3 regions of the Cupriavidus sp. 05T41 genome follow, and region 3 is predicted to be linked to each of the others. Evidence: predicted binding sites of a transcription regulator. Region 3 holds the regulator's gene; each other region holds the start of a gene.
What was found. Region 3 encodes FliA, which starts transcription of late flagellar genes. Its sites were predicted from a motif close to CTAAAGTTTNNNNNNNNNNNGCCGNTA; they were not measured.
Positions count from the first base shown of each region.

Region 1: the regulator FliA is predicted to act here: its motif matches at 575-601, upstream of AC1DKV_RS19300 (DUF342 domain-containing protein).
Region 2: the regulator FliA is predicted to act here: its motif matches at 957-983, upstream of AC1DKV_RS05865 (flagellin N-terminal helical domain-containing protein).

Region 1 covers NZ_JBFTLQ010000031.1:11,161-13,425, reverse strand. The annotation lists gene AC1DKV_RS19305 (class I SAM-dependent methyltransferase) at 1-389, opposite strand, end outside; gene AC1DKV_RS19300 (DUF342 domain-containing protein) at 829-2,265, shown strand, end outside.
Region 2 covers NZ_JBFTLQ010000006.1:146,245-148,509, reverse strand. The annotation lists gene AC1DKV_RS05870 (RNA chaperone Hfq) at 524-847, shown strand; gene AC1DKV_RS05865 (flagellin N-terminal helical domain-containing protein) at 1,083-2,265, shown strand, end outside.
Region 3 covers NZ_JBFTLQ010000057.1:14,948-17,212, forward strand. The annotation lists gene AC1DKV_RS27570 (flagellar protein FlhE) at 38-469, opposite strand; gene AC1DKV_RS27575 (RNA polymerase sigma factor FliA) at 466-1,182, opposite strand; gene AC1DKV_RS27580 (MinD/ParA family ATP-binding protein) at 1,222-2,055, opposite strand; gene flhF (flagellar biosynthesis protein FlhF) at 2,059-2,265, opposite strand, start outside.

The DNA of each region.
Region 1 (2,265 bases), on a different contig from region 3:
GACATGCCCTTGAAGCCAAGCCGCGCGGCCAGCTCCTGAGAAGTGCGCACCAGTTCCTCGCGCGTCTCGATGCCGAAGATGTGCGAGTTGTCCAGGTGGTCCTTGAAGAACAGGTCGTACAGGATGAAGCCCAGATAGGACTTGCCTGCGCCATGGTCCACCAGCGTCACGTCGGGATGGTCTTGCTTGAGGTCCTGCAGCAGCGGCTCGATGAACTGGAACAGGTGATAGACCTGCTTGAGCTTGCGGCGGCTGTCCTGGTTCATCTTGCCGTCGCGCGTGAGGATATGCAGCGCCTTGAGCAGCTCGACGGACTGGCCGGGGCGGATTTCGTGGGGGCTGGGCGCCGGTGCGGCGGGCGTCTTCGACGCCGGGGACTTCTGGGCCATCTGGGGAACCTGGGAAAAGCGGTGAGGCAGTGGGGCGTGCGCCAAAGCGGACGACGCGGCGCCGGAATAGCGGCAGTTTACCGAAAGTCGCCGGCGGCCGGGCGGAGTGGCGCAACCGCCGCAGCGGATGCCGGTGCTCGCCACCTGCTTGCCGCCTGGTTTCGGCGGGATCCCGGCGCGCGGCCCTCAAGTTTTCCGCAAGGCCGCCGTTGGTGTTGTGTGCGCCAGAAAGAACAAAGATCAGCGGCGCGCAAAGACAACCCGGGGCCCCGTGCGCGGCGCCCGCGGGCAGATGCCAGAAGCCCAGGTACCCACGGCGATGCCGCCGCACCCTTTGGTCGCGGGCTGCGTCAGCGCGCGGCGGGGGCGGCCCGGAATGGCAAGTGGCGCAGCGGGCGGGACCGCGCGCCCGGACAGATCCACCAGAGGGAACGACGGAATGGAAAGTCGGGGAGAACACCCAGTTGACGCAGTAGAAGGGGGCTTGCGGGTCAGTCTCGATGAGGCCACGCGGCATCTGCACGCCACCTATGCCATGGCGCCGGGGCGGATGCCGCCGGACCGCGCGGCACTGGAGGCGGCGCTGGCCGCCGCAGGCTGGGGCGGGGCCAGGCTGGACACAGCCGCGGTCGGCGGCTTTCTCTCGCAGTGCCAGCGCGCCACCGAAGGCGCGCCGGTGCAGGCGCTGATCGGAGAGGTCACCGACGGCTATTTCGAGATCGACATCAGCGCCGACGGGCTGAGCGTGCGCCTGAGCCTGCTGCCGGCGCAAGGCGGCCGCGCGGTGGTGCGTGACGATGTCCGCGCCGCGCTGGCCGAGCGCGGCATCGTGGCCGAGCCTGACCGCGACATCCTGCGCACGGTCTTCGAGGCGGGCTTATGCGACAGCGTGGAGATCGCCGCAGGGCGCGCGCCGCGGCCCGGCACGCCAGCGCGCTTCGAAAGCCTGCTGGCGCCGCGCAAGCCCCTGGTGGCGGAAGACGAAAGTGGCCGCGTCGACCTGCGCGACCTCGGGACCCTGCTGCTGGTCAACCCGGGCACGCCGCTGATGCGCCGCATCCCGGCCCGCCAGGGCACGGATGGCGTCGACGTCTTCGGCAAGCCCGTGGCGGCGCCGGAGGCGGCCGATCCGCCCTATGCCGATGGATTGACGGGCGTGGCCCCCGATCCCGCCGATCCGGGCGTCCTGCTGGCGGCGATCTCCGGCTCGCCGACGCTGTTGCCGCATGGCGTTTCGGTCAGCCCGGTGGTCGACGTAGAAGCGGTGGACATGCATTCCGGCAATGTCACCTTCGACGGCACTCTGCGCGTCAACGGCGATATCAAGACCGGCATGACGGTGCGGGTGACCGGAGATGTCATCGTCAGCGGCACCATCGAGGCCGCGCATGTCGAGGCGGGCGGCGACGTCGTGGTGAAGGGCGGCATCATCGGCCGGGCCGAAGGCGCGCACCAGGGCGGCGATGGCGCGGCGGCGCTGGCGAGCGTGCGCTGCAAGGGCGCGCTGCACGCGCGCTTCATCGAAAGCGCGGTGGTCGAGGCCGGCACCGATGTCACCGTGGAAAGCGGCATCCGGCAGAGCGACGTGGCCGCCGGGCGCAGCATCCTCGCGGGCAGTCCCAAGGGCGGACAGGGCAATATCACCGGCGGCCGCATCCGGGCCAAGGCGGCGGTGCGCACCGCCACCCTCGGCGCGTCCGCAGGCACCGCCACCATCGTGCAGGTCGGCACCAATCCCTATGCGGAAGCGGAGAAGGCCGAAGCGGAGGCCCAGCGCCGCCAGCTCGAGACCGACCAGGCCAAGGTGCAGCAGCTGGTCAACTTTTTCGCCAAGAACCCCGAGAAAGCGGTCGGCGACCTGCGCGAGAAGGCGCGC
Region 2 (2,265 bases), on a different contig from region 3:
AAAAGTGCCTGCTCTGCCACTCCTTGTGGCGCATGGGTGGCACCGGATGCTTCAGCAAGCAGGCCAGGGCCGTGTCATCGCCAGCAACCCCATGCTGCACAGGGGTTGCGGGCCTGGCCGGCGTTGGGATTTGCCCCACAAGTGAACATGGACATATATTCACCTATTGTGATGCAATCGGTTTTTTAGAGGTAAACCTCTAGGCTAGGCGCGCCCCCCAACCGTCCATATTTGTAAAATTTTGTTACTCTCGCCCCTGAAGTATTCCCCTTCTCTTCTGGCGGCGCCGCTCGCCACCGATTGCGAGGCGGTATTGGACCCCCCTCCCGCGCACATACCGCGGCTGGCCGCGATCCATGCACCCCGCCCCCCGGCCAGCATCGAGAGCGGATGTTTCATCCCCAGTTCCGCCCAGGCCGGGCCGCAGCCCGCGCTCAGCAGTGCGTCATACCTCAGTTGCCCACGCCTGGTTATCGAATCCCTGCCAGCCGCCAGAACCCGCGCGGGCTCTTCCGGAGAAGTTGTGAACAAGAAGGAAACCAGGGTGGACCGCCCTAGCCGGAAGCTGCAGCACCAGCAACTGTCCACCCACCGTGCGAGCCGCAAGCCGGTCATCGTGCACCTGTCCAGCGGCATCCGCCTGCATGGCGTGATCGTCGCCGCCGACAACTATATGGTGCTGCTGGCCGAATCGCCGGACGATCCGGTGCCCCAGGTCGTCTACAAGCACGCCATCGCGGTCATTACGCCCGCCCACGCACCGGAAGCCATGGCCAGCGTGCCGGGCGCGGAAAGCTCGCCGGAGTTCGTCAGCCTGTATACGCCCCGCACGCGCAAGCGGCGCTAGAGATATGGCGAGGATGACCAGGCGTGGCGCCGCCAGGGCCCCGGCCACGCGCCCCGCCGCGCCAGCCGGAGCGCGCAAAGAAACTTCAGGGCACGACCGCAAGATCACACTAAACCTTTTCCGACGCTGGTCGATAACCCTAGCAACGGAGGCACTACACGCACTGCAACGCAGTCAGCCAACGTTACACGGCAGCCGCCGGACTGTGTAAATCACTGCAACTAGGAGTCGTACCATGTCGTCGATCATCAATACCAATTCGTTGTCTCTGATGACTCAGAACAACCTCAACGCTTCGCAATCGCAACTGAACACCGCGATTCAGCGCCTGTCGTCGGGTCTGCGCATCAACAGCGCCAAGGACGATGCCGCCGGCCAGGCCATCGCCAACCGCTTCACCGCCAACATCAACGGCCTGACCGTAGCGCAGCGCAATGCCAACGACGGTATCTCGATGGCGCAAACGACGGAAGGCGCGCTGACCGAAGTCAACAACAACCTGCAACGTATCCGCACGCTGGCCGTTCAGGCCGCCAACGGTTCGAACTCCGCCTCCGACCTGAAGTCGATCCAGGATGAAATTACGCAGCGCCTGGCTGAAATCGACCGTACTTCGCAACAAACCGACTTCAACGGCGTCAAGGTCCTGTCCTCGTCGGCAAAGGCCCTGAACATCCAGGTTGGCGCGAACGACGGCCAGACCATCTCGGTCAACCTGTCGGAAATCAGCTCGAAGACCCTGGGCCTGGACAGCTTCAGCGTGACCAGCACCCCGAACAAGGCTGCTACGGTTACCGACCTGAGCAACGCAGTGACCGCCGGTACCGCCACGAAGATCAGCTCGAGCCTGTACCAAGTCACGACCAAGAACACCTTCGCCTCGACCGACCAGGTCCTGGCCAAGCTGCAAGACGGCGACACGGTTGCTGTGGCTGGCGGCAACACCTACACCTACAACTCGAGCACCGGCAACTTCTCGTACAAGGTGACCACCGCTGCTTCGGCAGCCTCGCTGTCGAGCTCCAACCTGCCGGCATTCGGCCAGGCAGCCGGCACGTACACCAACGCCAGCGGCGCATCGGTCCAGTTCAAGGTCGACAGCGCAGGCAAGCTGACCGCCGCTGACGGCGTCACCACCCTGTACGACGACGGCGCCGGCAACCTCACCACCAACAACACTGGCGGCCTGTCGCAAGCAACGCTGGGTGGCGTGTTCACCAACGCCGGCTCGGCTGCCGCTGGTGTCGCAAGCGTGCAAGTCAACGGCACCACCTACACCTCCGCTGCTGGTGGCAATGTCACCAACAACGCAGCAGCCAGCAAGAACGACGTGGCAGCTGCAGTGCTGGCAGGCGGCTCGGGCAACGCGACCACCGTCACCCTGGGCAAGACCAGCGGCCTGACGTCCACGATCAAGC
Region 3 (2,265 bases):
GAAAGGCCCGGGCCGCCGAATCCATGCACCTGCGGTCTTACCTGTACCCCACCACCACTTGTCCCGACTGTCCCTGCAGGACGGGCGTCAGCGCGCCCTTCCCCGGTACCTGGAACGCGAACACGAATCCCCTGCCTGCGTCATCCCCGCTGAAGGCATCGGTGAGTCCCTCCGCCCMCGGCAGCAACACGCAGCGCTGCGCATTGCACAGATAGGCCTGCAGATCGAGCGGCGGCGTGCGGGTAAAGCTGTAGCGCCACCGCACGGTGGTGATGGCGCCCTCGGCCTGCGGCAGATACCCGGTCGGGGTGATGGGCGCGGACATGGTGCGCAGGCCCTTGCCATACAAGGCGGGGCCACTCACGGAAGCCGACCACGAATGCAGGGTAGGTCCTGCCGGCGCGGCCCAGCCGTGGCTGCAGCATGCGGCAATGGCCGCCACGGCGATATGGCGGGACCTGGCTTTCATAGCAGCCCGCGCAGCTGCGAACGCAGGCGCGTGATGGCCTGGCTGCGGATCTGGCAGACGCGCGACTCCGTCACCTCGAGCACGGCGCCGATCTCACGCAGGTTCAGCTCCTGGTCGTAGCACAGCGACAGCACCAGCTTTTCCCGCTCGGGCAGTCGCTCGATGGCGCGTATCAGCGCTTCGCGCATGCCGCTCTCCATCAGCACGGTGAGCGGATTGCCGTCGTCGCTGACGCTCAGGTGGCGATCCAGGAAGTCTTCTTCGCCGGAGCGTTCGAAGTCTTCGTAGTGCAGCAGCTGGCAGCCATAGACCTCGTTGAGCAAGGTCTGGTATTCGTCGAGTGGCAACTCGAGCTCCTGCGCCACCTCGGAGTCCAGCGGCGCCCGGCCGAGCGTCTGCTCGAGGCCGCGCACGGTACGCTCGATGCGCCGGGTGAACTGGCGCAGGCTGCGCGATTGCCAGTCGTTGGCGCGCACCTCGTCGAGCATGGCGCCGCGGATGCGCTGGCTGGCATAGGTCTCGAAACGCGCACCGTGCGTATCCTCGTAACGCTTGGCGGCGTCGAGCAGGCCGATCATGCCAGCCTGGATGAGGTCATCGAGCTGCACGCTGGCCGGCAGCTTGGCCGCGAGTTGCAAGGCGATGCGACGCACCAGCGACGCATGCGCGGTCACGGTGTCAGTCTGTTCGAGCTTTCCCTGAATCGTATACATGGTGGAATTCTCGTGAGTCCTAGCTGGCAGGCCCGGCGCTCAGGCCAGGGCCGTGGCCGGCGGCGCCAGCGGCGCGGCCGGAGGGGTTGAACGGGCTACGGCTGGTGAAGGCATGGGAAGCGGCCAGCCGGCGATGCCGACGGCAAGACGGCGCAGGGCGGCAGTGGCCGGCGCCGCCGGATACGCTTCGACCACGCAGCGGCCAAGCGCCGTGCTGCGCTCGACCAGCGGATCGTGCGGCAGGCTGCCGGCAGGACTCGCGTCCACGCCGAGATACTGGCTGGCGGTGCGCGCAAGATTGCCGAGCACGGCGCTGGCGGCGGCGTCGCTGGCGGCGGCATTGACGACCAGGTGGAAACGGCGGCAGGCGTAGAGGTGGTTCAGCTGCTTGATGCAGGCATAGGCGGCCTTGATCGATGCCGGCTCGGCACGCAGCACCACCACCACGTTGTGCGCCATGCCGGCCACCTGCGACAGGGCGCCCTCGGCATCGCTGCGGGCATCGCTGAGCACGGTGCGGTAGCCATTGAACAGGCCCAGGTCGCCCGTGGCCTGCGGGCTGCCGGGCAGCACGCCGATGGTGCCCGCGGGACGTTGCCCCAGCGCGGCCTCCAGCGTGAGCGCACCGCCCAGCACGGCGGCCAGCGTGCCCTCGGGCGCCGCGCCGGCCAAGCGGGTGGCGCGCGCGCCAATGCGGTCTTCGTCGATCAGCAGCACGCGTTCACCCTGCATGGCGAGCGCATTGGCCAGCCCGAGCGCCACCGTGGTGGCACCGGCGCCCGCATCGCTCGCGACCACCGCGATGCGGCGCGTGGCACGCGGCGCCAGCATGCGCCGCAGGCTTTCGGCCTGGTCCAGGGCAAGTGAATTCACGTTTTACTCTCCCTGCACCTGCGCCAGCGCCTTGAACATCCGGCCACCATCGACGAAGCCGTCGGGCTCGGTGGCGGGCGCGGCCGGTACGGTCGGCACGGCAGGTGCGGCACGGCCATTGCGCGCGGGGTAGTTCTCCAGCACGTCCAGCAGCGCCAGCAGGCGGCCCATGCCTTCGACCAGCACGGCAGCATTCGGGGTCTGGCGCGC